2 regions of the Herbaspirillum lusitanum genome follow, and region 2 is predicted to be linked to the other one. Evidence: predicted binding sites of a transcription regulator. Region 2 holds the regulator's gene; the other holds the start of a gene.
The links. Region 2 encodes FliA, which starts transcription of late flagellar genes. Its sites were predicted from a motif close to CTAAAGTTTNNNNNNNNNNNGCCGNTA; they were not measured.

Region 1: a site for FliA is predicted at 2,689-2,715, ahead of DXT88_RS04865 (DUF342 domain-containing protein). Genes of this name have one in related genera too.

Annotation. Positions count from the first base shown of each region.
Region 1 is NZ_QXFG01000005.1:151,337-161,993, forward strand. It holds gene DXT88_RS04850 (LysR family transcriptional regulator) at 1-129, shown strand, start outside; gene DXT88_RS04855 (PaaI family thioesterase) at 174-617, shown strand; gene DXT88_RS04860 (hypothetical protein) at 614-1,021, opposite strand; gene DXT88_RS04865 (DUF342 domain-containing protein) at 1,033-2,658, opposite strand; gene DXT88_RS04870 (cation diffusion facilitator family transporter) at 2,799-3,719, shown strand; gene DXT88_RS04875 (helix-turn-helix domain-containing protein) at 3,727-4,986, shown strand; gene DXT88_RS04880 (Vgb family protein) at 5,032-5,712, shown strand; gene DXT88_RS04885 (ArsR/SmtB family transcription factor) at 5,739-6,035, opposite strand; gene DXT88_RS04890 (NADH:flavin oxidoreductase/NADH oxidase) at 6,147-7,235, shown strand; gene DXT88_RS04895 (GGDEF domain-containing protein) at 7,301-8,023, opposite strand; gene DXT88_RS04900 (DUF1987 domain-containing protein) at 8,023-8,412, opposite strand; gene DXT88_RS04905 (SiaB family protein kinase) at 8,488-9,060, opposite strand; gene DXT88_RS04910 (SpoIIE family protein phosphatase) at 9,066-10,349, opposite strand; gene DXT88_RS04915 (DUF427 domain-containing protein) at 10,657-10,657, opposite strand, start outside.
Region 2 is NZ_QXFG01000008.1:151,382-162,038, reverse strand. It holds gene flgE (flagellar hook protein FlgE) at 1-875, opposite strand, end outside; gene DXT88_RS09180 (flagellar hook assembly protein FlgD) at 909-1,628, opposite strand; gene flgC (flagellar basal body rod protein FlgC) at 1,643-2,047, opposite strand; gene flgB (flagellar basal body rod protein FlgB) at 2,053-2,475, opposite strand; gene flgA (flagellar basal body P-ring formation chaperone FlgA) at 2,686-3,408, shown strand; gene flgM (flagellar biosynthesis anti-sigma factor FlgM) at 3,516-3,836, shown strand; gene DXT88_RS09155 (flagella synthesis protein FlgN) at 3,852-4,325, shown strand; gene motD (flagellar motor protein MotD) at 4,380-5,210, opposite strand; gene DXT88_RS09145 (flagellar motor protein) at 5,233-5,979, opposite strand; gene DXT88_RS09140 (RNA polymerase sigma factor FliA) at 5,961-6,695, opposite strand; gene DXT88_RS09135 (MinD/ParA family ATP-binding protein) at 6,751-7,548, opposite strand; gene flhF (flagellar biosynthesis protein FlhF) at 7,583-9,046, opposite strand; gene flhA (flagellar biosynthesis protein FlhA) at 9,043-10,657, opposite strand, start outside.

The DNA of each region.
Region 1 (10,657 bases), on a different contig from region 2:
GTCAACCATGCCAGCCTGCCGGTGTTTCCCGATGTCGAGTATGTGGCCTTGGCGGCAAAACGCCTGAGCCGTCCGGCCGACACGCTGTTCCAGATATTGATGGCGAGCGAACTGCATGCGCGGAAGTGACGAAATGAGTTAGCATCGACGAACAAAAAATACAGGAGACAACGATGACAGGAACGCTTGTGGAAGCAGTGGATGCGGACATGATCCGCCGCGTCGAAGAGAGTTTTTCACGGCAGGGCGCGCTGCGCACCATCGGCGCGCGGCTGCACAGCGTGACGCCGGGACTGGTCGAGATCCGTCTCGATTTTCGTCCCGAGCTGGGCCAGCAGAACGGTTTCCTGCACGCCGGCATGAGCACCACGATTGCCGACACTGCGGGCGGCTATGCCGCGATGAGCCTGTTCGATGCCGGCGAAGAAGTGCTGACCACGGAGCTCAAGCTGAATCTGCTGGCGCCGGCGCAGGGGGAGTATTTCATCGGCCGCGGCAGGGTGGTCAAGAGCGGCAGGACGCTGACCATTTGCCAGATCGAAGTGGGCGCGGTGCGCGACGGAAAGGAAACGCTGTGCGCCTACGGCATCATCACCGCGATGCGCATGAAGGCTTAAGAAAGCGCCAGGGCGGCGTCGACCACCAAGGCCGGCCGGTTCAGCGCACGGATGCGGCGGTCGACAAAATAGCCTCCCGCTTCGGTATAGCGCAGATAGCAGCGGCCGCAGACCTTGCAGGCGGCGACATTGCAGCGGTTGTAGGGAAAGTGGCGCGGCGCCACCGGCGCGTCGGCCGATTCGTAGCGGGTGCCGCCGGGATGGTATTCGGCGAAGCCGGGTTCATCGTAGGGATCGGGCAGCAGCGTGCCGATGTCTTGCAGCAGGGTTTCGGGAAAGGACAGCGGCGTGCTGGTCCACGCTGCGAGGCTTGCTTCGTTGCAGGCGCAGGCGACCGTCACGGCCGCGCTGCGTTCGGCCAGGGCACGCAAGCCGGCGCCGTCCAGCACGGGTAAATCAACCATCGCTTGCTTCCTTATTTTCCGCCGAAGGAAATCTTGCCGCCCTGCAGCTGCGCGGTACCGCCGCCGAGGTCGCTGAGCACTTGCCAGACCTGTTTTGCGATGCGCATTTCCACGCCTTCGTAGACGGCCTTGACGGCGACGATGCGCGCCGATTCCGCTGCGACCAGATCTTCCTTCATCTCGTTTTGCTCGGCCACCAGGTCCTTGACCTCTTGTGCCAGCAGCTTGCGATTGAGTTCGGCTTCTTCGCCGGCGCCGTTGCGCGCTTTCTCGGGATTCTGCTTGTAATGGGCCAGCTGCTTGATGACGCGGTTGAGGTCGTCGAGTTTGCGCTGGAATTCCTGTTCCTTGGCGCGCAGCTTTTCTTCCAGATAGGGATCGAGGCCGACCTGGATCCTGGTGGTGGCGGCGCTTGACGAGCCGAACGCGACCGCCTTGATCAGCATGGTGGCCTGGGCGCGGCCACCGATGATCTGGCCCAGCTTCGGATTGGTCTTGCCGACCAGGATCTCGTTGCCGGCGAGCATTTCGCACTGGCGCGCATTGCCGGCCAGCATGATGCTGTCGCCCGCTTCGATGTGCGCGCTTTCGGCGAACAGCGCCTGCACGCAACCTTCCGCCTTGACCTTGGCGACGATGGACGCCATGCCGGGTTGGGTTTCGGCGTGGCCGATGATGCCGCCTTTGACGGTGATGTTGCCGCCGGCAATGATCTCGGCCGCTTCCACCGTGCCGCCGACGAAGACATCGCCGGACACGCGCAGGCGCATGCCGGTCTTGACGTCGCCCTTGATCTTGACCGTGCCGGAAAACTCGACGTTGCCGGTGCTCAGGTCGACATCCTCGATCTCGACGATGGGGTTGATCTTGACGCCGTTGGTGATCAGCTGCGGTTGGCCGGCGATGGCCGCGACCAGCAGGTCGGGGTCGTCCTTGGAGGGTTCGGCGCCGACGCAATCCTTGTTGAAACCGAGATCCGGAACCGGCAGCGCAGGCACCGCCTGGCCCTTGATGTTGACGCCGTTGACGCCCGGCACCGGCGGCGTGCGCCGCATCAGCGGGTCGCCGACGTTGATCAGCAGCAGGTGACCGAGGTCGGCATAATGCACCACGGCATCGTCGTCGATTTCGGCGAGTTCTTCTTCCTTCTTGTCGAGCAAGGATTCGAAGCGGGCGTGTTCGCCCTGCACCGGATCCTCGCCGCGCGCGATCAGCAGCCTGGAACAGTGACCGACGCCGAGCGCGCCGCGCAGCTTTTCGTGCAGGATGCCTTGCGTGATGCCCTGGGCGCGGATTTCATTGACGACGTCGACGGCGCGCGCGCGTCCGCCTTGCGGCGGCACCAGTGTCAGGTATGCTTCCATGAGGTCGTCGGAGATTTCAATCACGAACTCGCCGTCGCGCCGTTCGCCGATCTTTTGCGAGTGCGCTTCCTTGCCGTCGGCGATCTTGGCGGCAAAATCGCCGAGAGCCGCTTCATCGATGTACAGCTTGGTGAAGCCGCCATCGGCAAGGGTCTGTTTCAGCATCACGAGATTGGGGACTTGAACACCCGCCACCGGGGTGAATGCAGCGACCAGTTCTCCGCTGACTCTGTCGAAGTTGAGCGACAGCGATTGCGGGCTTGTTTGTTCCATGTTATTTCTCGGAAGTCCTTGTGCAGAACTCATCGGCAGGATTCCCGGTTCCTTTAGGTGAATTGTTATGTGGCAAGATGATCCTGTAAATCGCGGTGAAGTACAAGGGTTGTTTAAGCTCAAAAGTACAAATTGTCAATATGCTAATTATCGATAAGAACGACACCGCAAGTGCCGACCGCCGCTATCTCGCGGGGCGCCAAAGCACCTTGGTCAGCATCGTCGTCAACGTCGTGCTGACCACGTTGCAGATCATCACCGGACTGTTTTCCGGCTCGCAGGCGCTGGTCGCCGACGGCATTCATTCGCTGTCGGATTTGGTGGCCGATTTCGTCGTGCTGTTCGCCGCGCGCCAGAGCCGCAGCCCGGCCGACGCCGATCATCAGTACGGCCATCAGCGCTTCGAGACCGCCGCGTCGCTGGCGCTGGGCGGCGCGCTGCTGGCGGTCGGCATCGGCATGCTGGTGTCGGCCGTCTTCAAGCTGCAGGCGCCCAATGTCCCGCAGGTGCATCTGGCGGCCTTGTGGGTGGCGGTGGCCACGCTCGTCAGCAAGGAGGTGCTGTTCCGTTACATGCTGGGCGTCGCCGAGCGCGTGCGTTCCAGCATGCTGGTGGCCAACGCCTGGCATGCGCGTTCGGACGCGGTGTCGTCGCTGGTGGTGGCGCTGGGGATTGCCGGCAACCTGCTCGGTTTCCCCTTGCTTGATCCGATTGCGGCGCTGATCGTCGGTCTCATGATCGTGCGCACCGGCGCGGTGTTTTTCTGGCGCGCGCTCAACGACCTGATGGACAAGGCTGTGTCGGAAGAAGAATCGCAGGCGATCCGCCGCACGCTGCTGGAAACGCCCGGCGTCTTCGGCCTGCATGATCTGCGCACGCGCAAGATGGGTGACCTCACCATCGTCGACGTGCATCTCGAACTGGACGGCGAACAGACCGTCACGCAAGGCCACGCCATCGCCACGCTGGCGCGCCGGCGCGTCATGGAACAGCATCACGTGCTCGACGTCATGACCCACGTCGATCCGGTGCAGCAAAGCGCTGCTGCGGACCTCGGATAAACAGTACATGGACTCTCTCATTGCCGCGTCCGCGCGGGCGCTCGCGCAAGGCGATGCGCTCGGCGCCCTCAAGCGCGTCGCCTTGCGCGACGATCCGCCGGCGCTGGCCTTGCGCGGCATCGCCATGGCCCAGCTCGGCGAGCATCCGCGCGCACGGGAACTGTTGCGCCGCGCCGCCCGCGGTTTCGGCGCGCATGAAGAACTGGCGCGCGCCCGTTGCATCGTCGCCGAAGCCGAGGTGGCGCTAGCCGTACGCGACATCGGCAGTTCGCCGCGTGCACTGGCGGCGGCCACGGTCGCGCTGGACGCCCACGGCGATCGCGCCAACGCCGTGCAGGCGCGGCTGATTGCGGTGCGGCGACTGGTATTGCTGGGTCGTCTCGAGCAGGCCGAAGCCGCGCTGGCGCGGCTCGATGCGCGCGGCTTGTCGCCGGCGCTTGCCGCGGTGGCTGCGTTGACGGCGGCGGAACTGGCTCTGCGTTCGCTGCATATCGATGCCGCCCACGCGGCGCTGACGCGTGCGCATGATGCAGCGATGCAGGCCGGCGTGCCGGCTTTGCTGGCCGAGGTGAAGGAAACGCGGTCGGCGCTTGCTCGTCCCGCGGCCCGGCGTGTTTCCGCAGGTCGCGAGCAGACTTTACGGCTGGATCAGGTTGCTGCACTGTTGGCGTCGGAGGCGTTGGTGATCGATGCTTGCCGACGCGGTGTGGCGGTAGGGGATGGGGATGGGTCTGGATCAGGATCAGGATCAGCGTGGAAACCGCTGGCGCGCAGGCCGGTGTTGTTCACGCTGGTGCGCGCACTGGCGGAAGCCTGGCCTGGCGACGTCGATCGCGAAGCCTTGATCGCCCGCGCCTTCAATACACGCCGTCCGGACGAATCGCACCGCGCACGTTTGCGCGTGGAAATCGGTCGCTTGCGTGCGCTGGTCGCGACGCTGGCGCAGATCGAGGCCACCCCGCGCGGCTTCGTGCTCAAGCCGCTGGACGAACGCGAAGTCGTGGTGCTGGCGCCGCCCATTGCCGGCGACCAGGCCGCGTTGCTGGCTTTGCTTGCCGACGGTGAAGCATGGTCGACGTCATCTCTGGCGTTGGCGCTTGGCGTCAGTCAGCGCACCTTGCAGCGCGCACTGGCCGGACTGGAAGCGGCTGGCCATGTACGCGCCATCGGCCAGGCGCGCACGCGCCGCTGGCTGTCGACGCCGCTGGCCGGAGGCGCTGGAATCACGACAATCTTGTTACTCCCTGCTGCGCTGGCGATGGACTAAAGTTGTCTTGCCGCGCCGATCACGGCGCATCAACAGGAGACCGCAATGACCAGCAACACCACTCTGAAAACCAAACCTGAAGCGGGCGTGCATGCCGCCGAGATCGTGCGCGAGTACGGCCCCTTTCCCGGCGTCGAGCGCGTGCACGGCGTCACCTGGGATGGAAGCAATGTCTGGGCCGCTACCGGCGCCAGCCTGATCGCCTTCGATCCCGCCAGCGGCGACGCCACGCGCACGTTGCAGCGCGCCTGCGACGCCGGCACCGCCTTCGACGGCACCTATCTGTACCAGATCGCCGAGCAGCGCATCGACAAGATCGATCCCGCCAGCGGCAAGGTGCTGGCATCTATTCCGGCGCCCGGTCAGGGCTTCGACTCCGGCTTGACCTGGGCCGAAGGCAGTTTGTGGGTGGGGCAGTATCGCGACCGCAAGATCCACCAGATCGATCCGGCCACGGGCAAGCTGATCCGCAGCATCGATTCCAACCGCTTCGTCACGGGCGTGACCTGGGTCGATGGCGAACTCTGGCACGGTACCTGGGAGGGAGAAGAGAGTGAAATCCGCCGTATCGATCCGGCCAGCGGCGCCGTCATCGAACGGCTGGCGATGCCGCGCGACACCGGCGTCAGCGGTCTTGAGTCGAACGGGGCGGATCTGTTCTATTGCGGCGGCGGAGCCAGCGGCAAGGTGCGTGCGGTGCGGCGTCCGAAAGGCGCGGCCGCCTGAGGCCGCGGGAGGCAAGGTAAGAGCGGTTACTGCGCCAGGATCGCCGTCAGCAGTCCCGGAAAGCGGCTGTCGATGTCGGCCCGGCGCAGCGTATTCATGTGGCTGGTGCCGGTGGTTTCGGTCAGCACCAGGCCGGCTTCGCGCAACACCTTGAAATGATGCGACACGGTCGATTTCGGCCGGCCGCCGTCCAGTTCGCCGCAGGTCGCGGCTTCCACGCGCGCCAGATGCCGCACGATGTCCAGGCGGATGGAGTCGCTCAAGGCATACAGCACGCGCTCAAGGGCCAATTCGCTGACGGCAGGGTGTTTGTAGGGACGCATGTGCGCATGATACACCTTGGGGTATAATTGTTCCATTGTTCGTATATATTCGAAATAACGAACAAATTGGCCAATCTCATTCCCCCCTATTTTGTTTAATAAAGGTGTTCCATGTCCGCATTGTTCCAGCCCTTCAAGCTCAAAGACGTCGCCTTGCGCAATCGCATCGCGGTGCCGCCGATGTGCCAGTACTCCGCCATCGACGGCAAGGTTACCGACTGGCACCTGTCGCATTACGCCGGCATGGCGCGCGGCGGCGCCGGTCTGGTGATCGTCGAAGCGACCGGCGTGTCTCCCGAAGGCCGCATCACCCCGGGCTGCACCGGCATCTGGTCGGACGAACTGGCGCAGGCTTTCGCGCCGATCGTGCGGGAAATCAAGGCAGCCGGCGCGGTGCCTGGCATCCAGATCGGCCATGCCGGCCGCAAGGCCAGCGCCAACCGTCCATGGGAAGGCGACGACCATATCGCAGCGGACGACGCGCGCGGCTGGGACACCATCGCGCCGTCGGCAATTGCTTACGGCAAGGATCTGGCCAAAGTGCCGCGCGCTATGACGCTGGACGATATCGCCCGCGTACGCCAGGACTTCGTCAATGCCGCCGTGCGTGCGCGCGACGTCGGTTTCGAATGGCTGGAACTGCATTTCTCGCATGGCTACCTGGCGCAGACTTTCTTCTCGGCGCACTCGAACCGGCGCGACGACATCTACGGCGGCAGCGTCGAAAACCGCAGCCGCTTCCTGCTCGAAACCCTGCGCGCGGTGCGTGAAGTGTGGCCGGAAAACCTGCCGCTGACCGTGCGTTTCGGCGTGCTCGAATACGACGGCCGCGATGAGCAGACATTGGCGGAATCGATCGGCCTGGTGCGCGAATTCAAGGCCTCCGGCATGGACATGATCAGCGTCACGATGGGCTTCACCATTCCCGAGACTTCGATTCCCTGGGGCCCGGCTTTCCTCGCGCCGATCGTCGAACGCGTGCGCCGCGAAGCGGATGTGCCGGTATCGTCGGCCTGGGGTTTCGGTACGCCGGAGATCGCCGAGCGCGTGGTCAAGGAGCAGCAGCTCGACCTCGTCATGGTCGGTCGCGCGCATCTGGCCAACCCGCACTGGGCGTATTTCGCGGCGAAGGAGCTGGGTGTGGAACGCGCCTCGTGGACGTTGCCGGCGCCGTACGCGCACTGGCTCGAGCGCTATTGATTATGGATTGTTGATGTGACGGGTGAGCGGCACTCTGCAGCGCCGGTTGCGCGTCCTTCAGTGCATCAGTCCAGCGGCGGAGCGTCGCGCTCAACGCGATTGCGTCCGCCGTGCTTGGCCTTGTACAGCGCCGCGTCTGCGCGCGCATAGGCATTTTCAAAGTCACTGCCGGCCTTGCTCCAGGACACGCCGAAGCTGGCCGTCACGGGACGCGACGGCAGACCGGAAAACAATTCCCCCGCAATCGTCAGCCGCACCTTCTCCGCCAATTGCACCGCTTCGTCCAGCGAGGCATTGCGCAGCAGCACCGTGAACTCTTCACCGCCGACGCGGCCGATTTCACCTTTGCCGTCGAGCGACTTGCGCAGGCGGTTCACCAGTTCGCGGATCACGGCGTCGCCCGCAGGATGGCCGAACTCGTCGTTGATGCGCTTGAAAAAATCGATGTCGAGCACGATCAGCGACAGCGACGAATCTTGCAGGAAGCGATGCGCCAGATCGAACACCGCGCCGCGATTGAGCGCGCCGGTCAGGTTGTCGTGCCTGGCCTTGTAATCGAGCTCGTCGCTGAGTTGCTTGAGGCGTGAATTGAGCAGGTTGAGCTCGCGCTCGGTGCGGTCGCTGCGCGCAATCAGGCGGCGGCTTTCGCGCATCAGCCGGCCGTAGCCCTGCACCAACTCCTTGAGCGCGACGCGATATTCATTGGCGCTGACGACATCGCTGGCCAGCACATCGTTGGCGTTGGCCAGCACTGCCGTTTCGGCTTCAAACAGGTCGATGTCGCTCATCAGCTTTTCACCGCATGGTCGTTGAACACCAGATCGGGAAAGTCTTCCTTCAACTCCTGGCCGAACTCGAAAATGGTGTCGTCGTCTTCGTCGTGGTACCAGTTGAGTACGACTTCAGTGCCGGCCTTGGCCTTGTCGTTAAGCGTGCCGAACAGCGAGAACAGCATCTTGGTGCTGGAACTGTTGAAGTAGGCCAGCGCAACGTTGATCGTCACTGCCGTGGTGCCGGCGTCTTCGGACAGGAAGCTGCGCAGCGCGGCAATGATGTCGCCCCAGAACTGCGCCGCGTTCTCCGGATAGGATTCGCCCTTCAGTGATAGTTGCCGTTCGTCGAAACGAAAATCGACTTCGGGGGAACTCGGGCTTGCCGCTATAAATAAATTGTCCATATACTCATTCTTGATAGGCAGACAGGCGATGGCGCCCGTCGCTGTTTTTCGTTTTCTGATGTGTCCTGCACGTCTTCAGATGGTCGCCCGCAAATAGAACATCGAGGTGCCGCTGTCCTTGCCTTCGCCGCTGGCCGGTGACAATTCAAATTCCAGCGGTGCGCTGGCGTCGCGCGCCATGGTCAGGAATCCCAGTCCCGCACCCTTGCTGTCGGCCGGCGTTTCGGCGCGCAGCGTTTCCTTGTACTCGAGCTTGATCTCGTCAATGGTCAACGAGCGCAGGTGCTCCAGCTTCTCACGCAATTTCTCCGCCACGACCGCATTGACGGGGTTGGCGCAGTGCAGGTAATAGCGCTCGTCGGTCAGTGAAATGAACACTGCGCCATGTCGCATGGAGGCCTCGCTGTTGCCTTCTTTTTCATATGAATCCGCCGAGTAGTGCACGATATTCTGGGCCATCTCGATGAATGAAGAAAACAGTTTGCGCCGCGTCTGCGCCACCGCGCCGGCATGCTCGACGCGCAGCTTCACCGCGTCGGCCATGGCCGCAATGATGGTTTGCGAAAAATAGCCGACGTAATAAAAGATGACGTCGCGTCTCTCGACGTAACTGTGGAAATCGTCCCATTGTCGCTGAATGCCGTTCATGCCGCTCATGCCGTTCCACTGCGTTGTTGATGATTGATGAAGGATCCGCCCACGCGGAAACCGAAAAAGGTCAGGTCGTCGCGACGGCGTTGCTGGCCTTGATAGAGGCGCTGTTCCTCCATGATTCTTTTGCCGACCTCCGCCATCGGGAAATCACGATGTTCCAGCAATGACTTGCGCAGGCGCTGTTTGCCGAAGGCGATATTTTTCGGACCGCCGATCTGGTCGATGATGCCATCAGTGGCGATCATGACGATGGCGCCGTCACCCAGCTGCACCTCGCGGTTGCTCCATTGCATGTCGTCGGGCGTGTCGACGTAGCCGAGTCCGGTGCGCTCGCCGTCGAATGTCTGCACGGCGTCTTCACCCGACTGCAGCGTGAGCAGCGACATTTTGGCGTTGGCGCAGGTGAGCCGGTGCGACGCCGCATCGAACCAGAAGAAGCAGGCATCCATGCCGTCGTCGGATTCGGACAATTGCGTCGCGGAGGCGTGCTGCCCCAGCACCTGCTTCATGCTGCGATTGACTTCGCCCATGACCAGCGCCGGATCGCGCGGACCGTGTTGCTCCAGCGCCTGCTTGATGGCCGACGAGGCGATCAGCGTGAGGAAGGCGCCCGGTACGCCGTGGCCGGTGCAATCCGCGACCGCGGCAAACCAGCCGTCGGGGAAACATTCAAGATGATAAAAATCTCCGCCGACCACGTCGCGCGGTTCCCAGACCAGGCAGGCATCGCCGATGGCCTGCGCCATTGCCGTGCGCGAGGCGCTCAGCATGGCGCGCTGGATCACGCTGGCGTAATCGATGCTTTGCATCACCTGGCGATTTTTTTCGGCTTGCAGGTCGACCAGCATGCGCATCAATCCGAGACCGGAACCGAGACCGGCGAACTTGCCGCCGTCGACGATGAGGAACCCGTCGGCCAGCGTCTTGTCGCCCGAGGCAACCGCCAGCGCGCCGAGCATTTCGATTGGCGTATCGGCTTCGACGATCAGCGGATCCTTGTCCATGAAGGCGATGCAACTCTTCTTTTCATAGAGCTCGCGGTGATACGGCTTGGACATCTGCGACATGAAGATATTGCGGCTGATCAATCCGATCGGACGGTCGTTCTCGAGCACCGGCAGACTCACCAGTTCGCGATGACAGCCGAAAATTTCCAGCACCCTGGCGTTGTTTTCCTCGAAGGTAATCACCGGCACGTCCACTGCCAGGGCCTCGGCTGTCGGCTGCTGCAGGTGGCGCCCCATCATCGGTGCGAGGCTGAAATCGATCTGAGGCTGGTTCATATCCGGGGGGTAAATAAGCTAAGCGAGCGAGGCAAGCATGTTGTTCAACATGCAATCTTAGTGCGCTTGTATGACAGCGATATGACGTTCACTGGCGCCAGGGGCATCAGGCGATGGGCGACCGGAAACGGAAAGGTACGGAAATAAGCGGATATGAAGAAATGTGGTGCCGGTATGTTTCCCGACCGCCGGCTCCGGTAGGTGCAATGCAAATTGCGCTTGATCGGGATTGTAGGGAGCGATTTTGACAGGCATGTGACAGCATTCCCCGGCGGGATGCCCATCGGGGGGAGATTCAGACAACAGCT
Region 2 (10,657 bases):
TGGGTGGTGCCGGTGTAATCGACGGCAATGGCGGCAGGGAATGTCGCGCCCGGTTTGACGAAAGGACCATTCAATGTCGCTGCAGCAAATGTGCCGGCAGTCGCACCGCCGACCAATACGCCGGAAGTATTGAAGGACAGCGTCGTTAGCGGTGTTGCCACTGCTGCTGCCGGTGTGGGATACAGCTTGCCGTCAATGGTCGCATACACATCCCAGTCTGTATTGGGAGGAGTTACAGCTGTTGTCTTTTTCACGTAGTACGTTTGAACGTTATAGCTATTGCCCAAACTGTCATACATGGTGACGCCGGTCGTGCTGCTGTAGCTAGCCGCATTGGTCGGGCTGAAAGGCACGACGGTTGAGTCAATAGCCGTCAGGCGCGAATCAAGATTCAGTTTGGTAGAAATCTTGGTCGTCGCAGTAGCAGGAATATTCGATGTATCGATTTTCAGCGGGACCGGATCGCCCCCAACCACCGTTCCGAGCCAGCCGGTCAGGTACGCGCCCTTTTCGCTCGGGTTGATGATGTAGCCGTCCTTGTCCAGCTGGAACTGGCCATTGCGGGCATACATCGGCGACTGGTCGGTCAGGCTGCCCTGCATGCGGAAGAAGCCGTCGCCGTTGATGGCGATGTCGAGCGGATTATTGGTGGTGGTGACGTTACCCTGGGTGAACGCCTGTTGCACGTTGGCGACCGCGACACCGATGCCGACCGGCGAGTTGCCGGAACGGTTCATCGAGTTGGCGTACATGTCGGCGAACTGTGCCTGTGCCGATTTGAAACCCACTGTGCTGGCGTTGGCAACGTTGTTGCCGATCACGTCGAGACTCTTCGACGCCCCTGCCAAGCCACTCAGGCCTTGTTGAAAACTCATTTGATTCTCCTTGTGCTGGAAGCCGTCAGTGGATTAGAGGATTTGGATAACGTCGGTCGGCTTGATGGTGCCGATATTCGATACATTCAGTTTCACGCCGTCGGCGCCTGTGCTGACGCTGGCGACCGTGCCGAAGGACAGCGCGGCGGCGTCCACGGCGGTGCCGGCGCTGGTCGCGGCGACGGTGAAGGTGTACTGACCGTCGGCGGCCTTGGTGCCGGCGTCGTTGGTGCCGTCCCAGATGACCGGCACGGTGCCTGCAGCCTGGCTGCCCAGATCCATCTGGCGCACGACGGCGCCGGTGGTCGCATCACGGATGGTGACCTTGATGCTGTCGGCATTGGCGCCGAGCTGCACGCCGAACACGGCCTTCTGCGTGGTGGTCTCGGTACCGTCGGCAGCCTTGGTGGTGTCGGAAGTCAGGGTCAGGTTGTTGCCCGGAGCCAGCACGCTGTGACCGATCATGTTGGCTGCCTGCAGCGACTGCGCCGAACCAAGGTTGGACATGAGAGAAGCCAGCGTGGTGTTCAATTGGCTGATGCCCGACACGGTCGACAGCTGCGCCAGCTGAGTGGTCAGTTGCGAGTTGTCCATCGGATTGGTCGGATCCTGATTCTGCATCTGCACGGTCAGCAGCTTCAGGAAGCGATTCTGGATCGCTTCCGGGCTGTTGTCGTTCAGGCTCGAAGTATTGGAGGTCGATGTCGACGTGCCATTCATTGACGACAGCAAATCGTTGGAAACAGTAGTCATGATTAAGATCTTCCTTATTGACCGATGGTGAGGGTTTTCATCAACATATTCTTGGCGGTATTCATCGTCTCGACGTTGGTCTGATACGAACGCGATGCGGAGATCATGTTGACCATCTCCTCGACCGGATTGACATTCGGCATGGCGACGTAGCCGTTGTTGTCGGCCATCGGGTGCTTGGGGTCGTACATCAGCTTGGGCGGCGCCTGGTCTTCGACGATCTGGCTGACCTGCACGCCGCTGTTTTCGATGTTGCCGAACGGGACCGCCTTGAACACCACTTGCTTGGCCTTGTACGGCTTGCCGTCCGGGCCGGTTGCACTGTCGGCGTTGGCGATGTTGCTGGCAACCGTATTGAGGCGCTGCGATTGCGCGCTCATGGCAGAACCGGCGACGTTGAAAATATTGGAAAGAGACATGATGATCAGCCTGGTTGGATGGCGGCGAGCAGACCTTTGATCTGCGCATTGACGGCGGTGATGCCTGCTTCGTAACGCACCGCGTTGTCGGTGAACTGATTGCGTTCGACATCCATGTCGACGGTGTTGCCGTCCACACTGCTCTGGGTCTCCTTGCGATACAGCAGCGGCGAGCCGCCGATACCGCCGTCGCCCGTCGCCTTGCCGGAAATATGGGCCGACGACGTGCGCGCCAGCTCGACCGGCGGCACTGTGCTCGATTTGCCCGCCATGGCCCCTTGCAGGGTCTTGGCGAAGTCGATGTCGCGCGCCTTGTAATTCGGTGTATCCGCGTTGGCGATGTTGGACGCCAGCAATTGCTGACGCTGGGCGCGCAAATTCAGCGCCGTTTCATTGAATCGCAGATAATCATCCAGTTTTGCAGCCATCTAACCCTCCTGACGTACCCTTCACAAAGTACGCATCATGCCGATAATGGGATTTACACACCATTGGATCATAAGGCTCCCCCTCAAACTCTAATGCCCGAGAAAGAGAGAAAACTATGCCTTGTTCGACCTTTTGACAGAGTCGGCCGCCGGTACTATTGCTGACAGGATGGCCCTGCCTCCGATCACCCGGGTTGAAAAGTTGTTGTTATGAAATTATTGTCAAAAGTGCTGTTGTCCTTGCTGCTGTTGCTGCCCGCATTCGGGCTGTCTGCGCTGGCGCAAACCACCGAACAGAACACGCCGCCACGCCAGGATCTTGGCGCGCTGCAAAAAATTGCAGAACAGTTCATGAAGGTGCAGACAACCGGCTTGTCCGGCACCGTCAATATCGCCGTCGAACCGGCCGACAGCCGCTTGAACCTCGCCGCCTGCACGTCGCCGCAAGCCTTCATGCCCAATGGCGGTCGCCTGTGGGGCCGCACTACCATTGGCGTCAAGTGCATCGCGCCGTCGCCGTGGACAATCTACCTGCGCGCCACCGTGCAGGTCATTGCAGAATACATTGTCACCGCGGCGCCGCTGGCGCAAGGCCAGATCATCGGCCCGAACGACATCACCAAGGTCAAGGGCGACCTCTCGAATTTGCCCAACGGCATCATTACCGATTCGTCCCAGGCCATCGGGCGCACAGCCAACATCTCGCTGGCGCTGGGCGCCCCGATACGCCAGGATGCATTGCGCAGCAACCGCGTGGTGCAGCAAGGCCAGGCGGTACGCGTGGTGTCCACCGGTCCGGGCTTCCAGATCACCACCGAAGCGCGTGCCTTGACCAACGGCAGCGAGGGGCAAATGGTGCAAGCAAAAACGTCTGCCGGCCAGGTCGTGAGCGGGATTGCGAAGGCCGGCGGCATCCTTGAAATCAATTACTGACAAGAAACCTTTTGACGGGCGACAAAAGTATTAAAGTTTGCGGAAAAATGGCCGATAATCTAGGCAACAGGCGGGTCACAGAACCCTAACCCATTAAGGATACTGCCGTGAACGTTAATGACGCCCTCAAAACAGGCAAAGGCTTACCGGAAATCGCGCAACCCCAGGCGCGCTCCGCGAACAGCAATGCCGGTGCCGCACCAGCAAAGACAGACAGCGACGCATCTACCGCAGCCAATGTCCAGTTGTCTTCGCAATATCAATCGCTGGGCGTGAAAGCCGCTGCTACCGGCAGCACTTTCGACGCTAAAAAAGTTGCTGAGATCAAGGCTGCCATCGCTAACGGCACCTTCCAGGTCGATCCCGAGAAAGTCGCCAACGGCTTGTTCGACACCGTCAAAGATCTGATCGGCTCCCGCAAGACTTAACGTAACGACAACGCAATGACAAGTAATTCGCTCCTGCCATCTCATACACTCGCTGACGAAAAGCACGTCGCGTCGCGCCTGGTGGCGGCATTGCAGCAAGAGCAGGATTTGCTCAGCGGCAATGGCGATGCTGACAAGATTCCGGAAATCATCAATGACAAGGCCAATATTGTCGCCAACATGGCAACATTGGCTGATCAGCGCCACAAGGCGCTGGCTGCGTTGGGATTCACGGCCGGCGAGAACGGCATGCAATCATGGATCGAACAACACGGTTCGGCCGAAGACAAGCAAGTGTGGGAAGAACTGTTTGCGCTGGCGCAATCCGCGCGCGAACTGAATCGTCTCAATGGCCTGTTGATCGGCAAGCAAATGGCGATCAACCAGAACGCCATGAACATCCTGCAAGGCAAAAGCAACGGCTCCTTCTACGGTCCTGACGGCCAATCGAGCCTGCGCAGCTCGGGCCGACCGCTCGGCATCGGCTGATTTTTCCTCGCACCAGAATTTGAAAAGCCCGTTCGCGAGAACGGGCTTTTTGCTTTATGGCGCCGGCTTGGGATGCACTGGCTGAATGGGCTGAGCGACCTTGCCGCCCTCTTCTGCAAACGGCACCTCGGTGGCCTGTTCCGCCAATCGCGACAGGATCATCACGTCGACGCGACGATTGCGCAACCGTCCTTCAGGCGTATCGTTGGAAGCCACTGCCTGGTTCGATCCATGCCCCACCGCCGTCAGGCGCAGGTCGGCGATGCCCTGGTTGTTGAACAGCCGTGCCACCGTGCTGGCGCGCACCGCCGACAACTCCCAGTTGGAAGGAAACACGCTGGTGTTGATCTGCGTATTGTCGGTGTGGCCCTCGATCTGGATCGCGTGATCGTCGTTCTTCAGCACGCGGGCGATGGCGATCAGGGTTTCTTCCGACTCCCTGCTGACCTTGGCGTCGCCGGGTGCGAACAGGACATTGGCGTTGATCTCGACATTGACGCCGACACTTGTTTGCGTGACCCGCACCTTGCCCTCCTGCACCAGCGGCGCCAGCACTTGCAGGATGTCGCGCGCCATGTCGGTCATGCGCTCTTTTTCACGGCGCAGCGCTTCGTTGCTGCGCGGCTTCTGCAGGGTAATCTTAGGTGCGACGGATTGCTGGGTGCCTTGGCCGCCGGCCTGGACGACAATCGGAGCCGTCGACACCGGCTCCTTGCCGAAGGCGTTGATCAGCGAGTCGGCGAGGATTTTGTACTTGCCTTCATTGACCTGCGAAATGGCATACATGACGACGAAAAAGGCAAACAGCAGCGTGATGAAGTCGGCATAGGAAACCAGCCAGCGCTCGTGGTTCTCATGCTCTTCTTCCCGTTTTTTTCGCGCCATGATGAGTGGATGCCTCAGTAGATCATGTAGTGACGAAATACGACTCTGCGCGCTCCTGGATGACGCGCGGATTGTCGCCGCTGGCGATGCCGAACAAGCTGTCGGCCACCATGTCGCGCCGGTTCACTTCCACTGCAAGCAGTTCCTTGAGCTTGTTGGCCACCGGCAGGAAGAACAGATTGGCCAGGCCGACGCCGTAGATGGTCGCCACGAAAGCCACCGCAATGCCGCCGCCCAGCTTGGCGGGGTCGGATAAATTTTCCATCACGTGGATCAGGCCGAGCACCGCGCCGAGGATGCCGATCGTCGGCGAATAGCCGCCAGCCGCTTCCCATATCTTGAGGGCCTGGCGTTGGCGGGTCTCGTAAGCGGTGGTGTCGACCTCGAGAATGTCGAGCAGCTTGGCCGGTGTGATGCCATCGATCAGCAGGCGCAAACCTTTCTTGACGAAAGGATCGCTGCTGTCGTTCATGTGTTCTTCGAGATGCAGCAAACCTTCGCGCCGCGAGATACCGCTCCAGACCGTGATGTTGTCGATCAGTTTGCGGTGATTGTGAACCGGTGGAGAAAATACCCAGGACAGCAATTTGACGCCATGGACGAAATTGTCGAGCCTGGTTTGCAGCAGCACGGCGCCGATGGTGCCGGCAAAGACAATCAGGAAAGCGGTCGGCTGCAGGATCGAACCGAGATGGCCTCCTTCGAGCAGCAAGCCCAGCAAGATGCCGCCCAACGCCAGCAGTAATCCTCCTACGCTACTCCAGTCCACGCCTGCTCCCTCAAGGTCGAGCGCATGCGGGCGATGGCCTGGCTGTGCAGCTGGCAAACCCGCGATTCCGAGACGCCCATGACGGCGCCGATTTCCTTCAAGTTCATTTCCTGTTCATAGTACAGGCCCATGAGGATTTTTTCACGCTCGGGCAAGGCTTTGATCGAATCGATGACGGCATCGCGGAAACCACCGTTGATCAGGTTCTGCAACGGGTCGTCGGTATCGCGGGTCTGGTAGCGATCGAGGAAATGCTCATGGCCGCCGTCGGCGTCATGGAAGTCTTCGTAGTAGATCAGCTGATGGCCGCCGCATTCGGTCAGCATGTCCTGATATTCCGGCAAGCTCAGTTTGAGCTGCGTGGCGACTTCGGCCTCCTGCGGCGGACGACCGAGTTGCTGCAACAGGACGTGGATGGCTTCTTCGATCTTGCGGGTATTCTGACGGATGCTGCGCGGCAGCCAGTCGCTGCTGCGCAGTTCATCCAGCATGGCGCCGCGAATACGCTGCACGGCATAGGTTTCGAACTGCGCGCCGTGCGTTTCCTCATAGCGATTGACGGCATCAAGCAGACCGATCATGCCTGCCTGAATCAAGTCGTCCACTTCCACGCTGGGCGGAAGCTTTGCCTTCATCTGATGCGCCAGCTTTTTCACAAGCGCCGCATGCAGCTGGAGCAAGTCGTTCTTGGCCGTCTTTCCTTTGACGTTATACATAGAACTCATCTCGTCAATAATGGTGAGTGCGAACGATCATGCAATGCAAGGCGCGTCATACTCCGAGACTTGCACCATCGGTCGCCATACCGTACGTGCCCTTGGTGAGGTTGGATAACGAAAACTGATCGGCCAGGCGCTTGAACGCAAGCGTCGCGCCAGCCAGCGGAAATGCTTCCAGCACGGTGCGGCCCTGCCCCGATGCACGACGGATGTGTTCGTCTGCCGGGATGGAACCCATGAAATGCAATTGCGCCGCCAGGTAACGATTGGCGGCCTGCGCCATGTTGGCGTACACCATCTGCGCTTCCGCGTCCGAGCCGCCGCTCACGAGCAGGTTGAAAGGACGGCGGCCGAGCTTGTCGCTGAGGCCCTTGAGCAAAACGTACGCCGCCTTGATCGAGGTCGGGCTGGTCGACATGTGCACCACGATCTCGCCCATTTCCATGGCCGGCACCGGCAGCAGCTCGTCGTCGTTCAGTTCGCCGTTGATGAGCGTGATGTCGGATTCTTCCGTCAGGCCGTCGAAAATTTGCGCCAGCCGCGAGGCTTGCGGATGGGTCGAAGCCGATACATTCTTGCGCGACAGGCGCGCCAGCGCAAAACCTTCCGGCACCATGCGCACCGCTTCATCCAGATGCCGCTCCTGACGCGCGACGTCGAGCAGTGTCGCCACGGCGATACCGCCGAAACGCGACAAGATCACCGAGGGCGTCATGCAAGCGTCGACCAACAATGCGTTGTGGTCAGCGGCGGCAAGAGAGGCTGCCAGATTGATCAGCATCGCGCCTTTTTCGTCGTCGGGAAGAACCGAGAAGAAAGTGAACACGCGCGGCGTCGGACGCTCCAGCATCCGTCGCAGTCCTTCCGCTTGATCAACGTCATAGCTAGCCAAGGATCACCTCCCGCAGGCTTTTGTCATTCATGGCCGTGGCCGTCGGTCCGACTACCACCGGCAACTCGGCATCCTGGAACTCGAACGGCGCAGTTTCACGCTTCAGTTTAAAGGCGCGGTCAGCCAGATACAACCTGTTGGCAACATGCAAATCTTCCGGCACGCGCTGACCGTTCGCGACGTAATACAGATTCAGTTTTTGACGGATGACAACATCGAGCACGTTGCCGATGGTTGCCGCTTCGTCGAGCTTGGTAATGATGCAACCTGCCAGGCCATCGCCGGAATAGGCGCTTACCACTTCATTGAGCGTGCCGCCGGTCGCCGTTGCATTGAGGCACAACAGGCGTTTGATGTCGGTGCCTGCGCCCGACAGCATGGCGGCCTGTTCGGCTACCATCTGGTCGCGCTGGCCCATGCCGGCGGTATCGATCAGGACAGTATGTTTGCCGCGCAGTTCGTCGAGTGCGATACGCAAATCGGATTCATCTTTGACCGAATGCACCATCACGCCGAGAATCTTGCCGTAAATGCGCAGTTGCTCGTAGCCGCCGATACGATAGCCGTCGGTGGTGATCAGCGCCAGCTTGCCGGGGCCGTGACGCATCACGCAACGCGCCGCCAGTTTCGCGGTCGTGGTCGTTTTGCCAACGCCGGTAGGACCGACCAATGCATAGACGCCGCCTTCCTCCAGCAACTCGTTTTCGTTGGCCATGGTCATCAGATTCTTGGCCAGCACCGACTTGACCCAGAACATGGCGTCTTGCGATTTCGGGCTTTGCGGCAGGTTCTCGGTGATCAGGCGCGACAGGCTGGCGCTGAAACCGGCGGCCAGCATTTCACGCATGATCGCGGCCTTGGCCGGCTCGCGCTTTTGCGTGCCGCCCCAGGAGATTTCCGCCAGTTGAGTTTCCAGTACGCCGCGCATGGAGCGAATTTCGCTCATGACGTCGGACAGGATTTCGTCGTAATCCTTGCCGTCGAATTCAGCCATGACGCCGGCCTGCTGCGGACGCGCTGCAGCTGCAGAGGCGGCAGCTGCCTTCGGGCCGGCAGCGACTTGCGCCGGCGTCAGCGCTTGTGCCTGCTGTTCCTTGGCGCTGGCGCGTGCGGCATTGCGGGTGCGCCAGACGCGGGCGTCGGCTTGCGCCGTATTGTGTTCGACCGGCATTGATGCGCCGGGGCTCTGCGCTTGCTGTTCGACGCGTGTGCGCGGCACGGCAGCCTGCAGCGACTGTTGCGGCGCAGGCGGTCGGCGCACGGCCGGACGCGGCACGGCGTCCTTGGACATGGCCGGCACCACCAGCGACGACATGTCTTCGTTGGCCATGGCCAGGATCTCGACACCGTCGTCGATATTCCGGTTGGAGAGAATGACGGCGTCAGGTCCCAGCGCTTCGCGCACCTGGCGCCATGCGTCTCGCGACGAACCTGCAATAAATTTTTTGACGTTCATGCTTGCCCTCCAACTAGGCTGGTAACTTTAATCGTTTTCGAATCAGGAACTTCAGCGTGTGAAAGCACCCGGAGTTGAGGCATTGCGCGTCGCAAGAAGCGCGCCAGCAATGCCCGCAAAGGACCCGGGACCAACAATACCGGGGTTAAACCCAACTGCTCTTGATGACGTGCTGCGTTTTCTGTTTGGGTAATCAGTGTATCGGCCAGACCAGGCTCGATGCCGCCGCCCTCCGGTCCGCTTGCCTGCATCGCCTGCATCAGCAGACGTTCCAGCTTGTTGTCCAGCGTCATGACCGACAGCTCGCTCTCGGTCGGGAAAATCTGCTGCACGATCGCGCGGCCCAGGGCAATGCGCACGATGGCGGTCAGTTCGTTCGGCTCCTGCACGCGCGGCGCATGCTCGGCCAGGGTTTCGATAATAGTCCGCATATCGCGGATATGCACGCCTTCGATGAGCAGGTTTTGCAACACTTTCTGAACCGTGCCCAGCGGCAATGCCTTCGGCACCAGATCCTCGACCAGCTTCGGCGCGTCCTTGCCGATGTGATCGAGCAATTGCTGCACTTCCTGACGACCCAGCAATTCGGCCGCGTGGACGGTGATCAAATGATTGAGGTGAGTAGCGATGACGGTGCCGGTATCGACCACGGTGTAACCCATGGTCTGCGCCATTTCGCGCATGTTGCTTTCGATCCAGACCGCCGGCAGGCCGAACGCAGGGTCGGTGGTCATCAGGCCCGGCAGCGGGCCGGTGACCATGCCCGGATTGATCGCCAGGAACTGGCCGAAAGTGGCCTCTCCCTTGCCGATTTCCACGCCCTTCAAGGCGATGCGATAGGCCGACGGTTTGAGTTCGAGGTTGTCGCGAATATGGACCGGCGGCGACAGGAAACCGACTTCCTGCGCGAATTTCTTGCGAATGCCCTTGATCCGGCGCAGCAGTTCACCGCCCTGCCCTTTATCCACCAGCGGGATCAGACGATAGCCGACTTCCAGGCCAAGGGTGTCAACCGGCAGGATATCCTGCCAGGTGGCTTCTTCGATTTCCTGCGGCGTCGTGACCGGCGCCGGCAATTCGGCGATCGCACCGGCCTGTTCCTTGCGCTTGTTCACGGAGTAACCCGCAGCAGCCAACAGAGCGGCGATGATGATGAAGGCGATGTGCGGCATGCCCGGGATCATGCCCATGCCGCCGATGATGATCGCGGTCAGGTACAGGACTTCCGCCTTGGCGAACAACTGGTTGATCAGCTGGCCGCCGACGTCCTGGTCATTGGCCACGCGCGAGACCACCACACCGGCGGCGGTCGAGATGATCAACGAAGGAATCTGTGCGACCAGGCCGTCACCGATGGCCAGCAGCGTGTAGTTCTTCAACGCCATGTCGAAGGCGAGGTCATGCTGGACCATACCGACCACGAGACCGCCGACGATGTTGACCACGGTCACGATGATGCCGGCCACGGCGTCGCCGCGCACATACTTGCTGGCGCCGTCCATGGCGCCATAGAATTCGGCTTCTTGCGCCACTTCCTTGCGGCGTGCGCGGGCTTCCGGCTCGCCGATCATGCCGGCGTTGAGATCGGCGTCGATCGCCATCTGCTTGCCG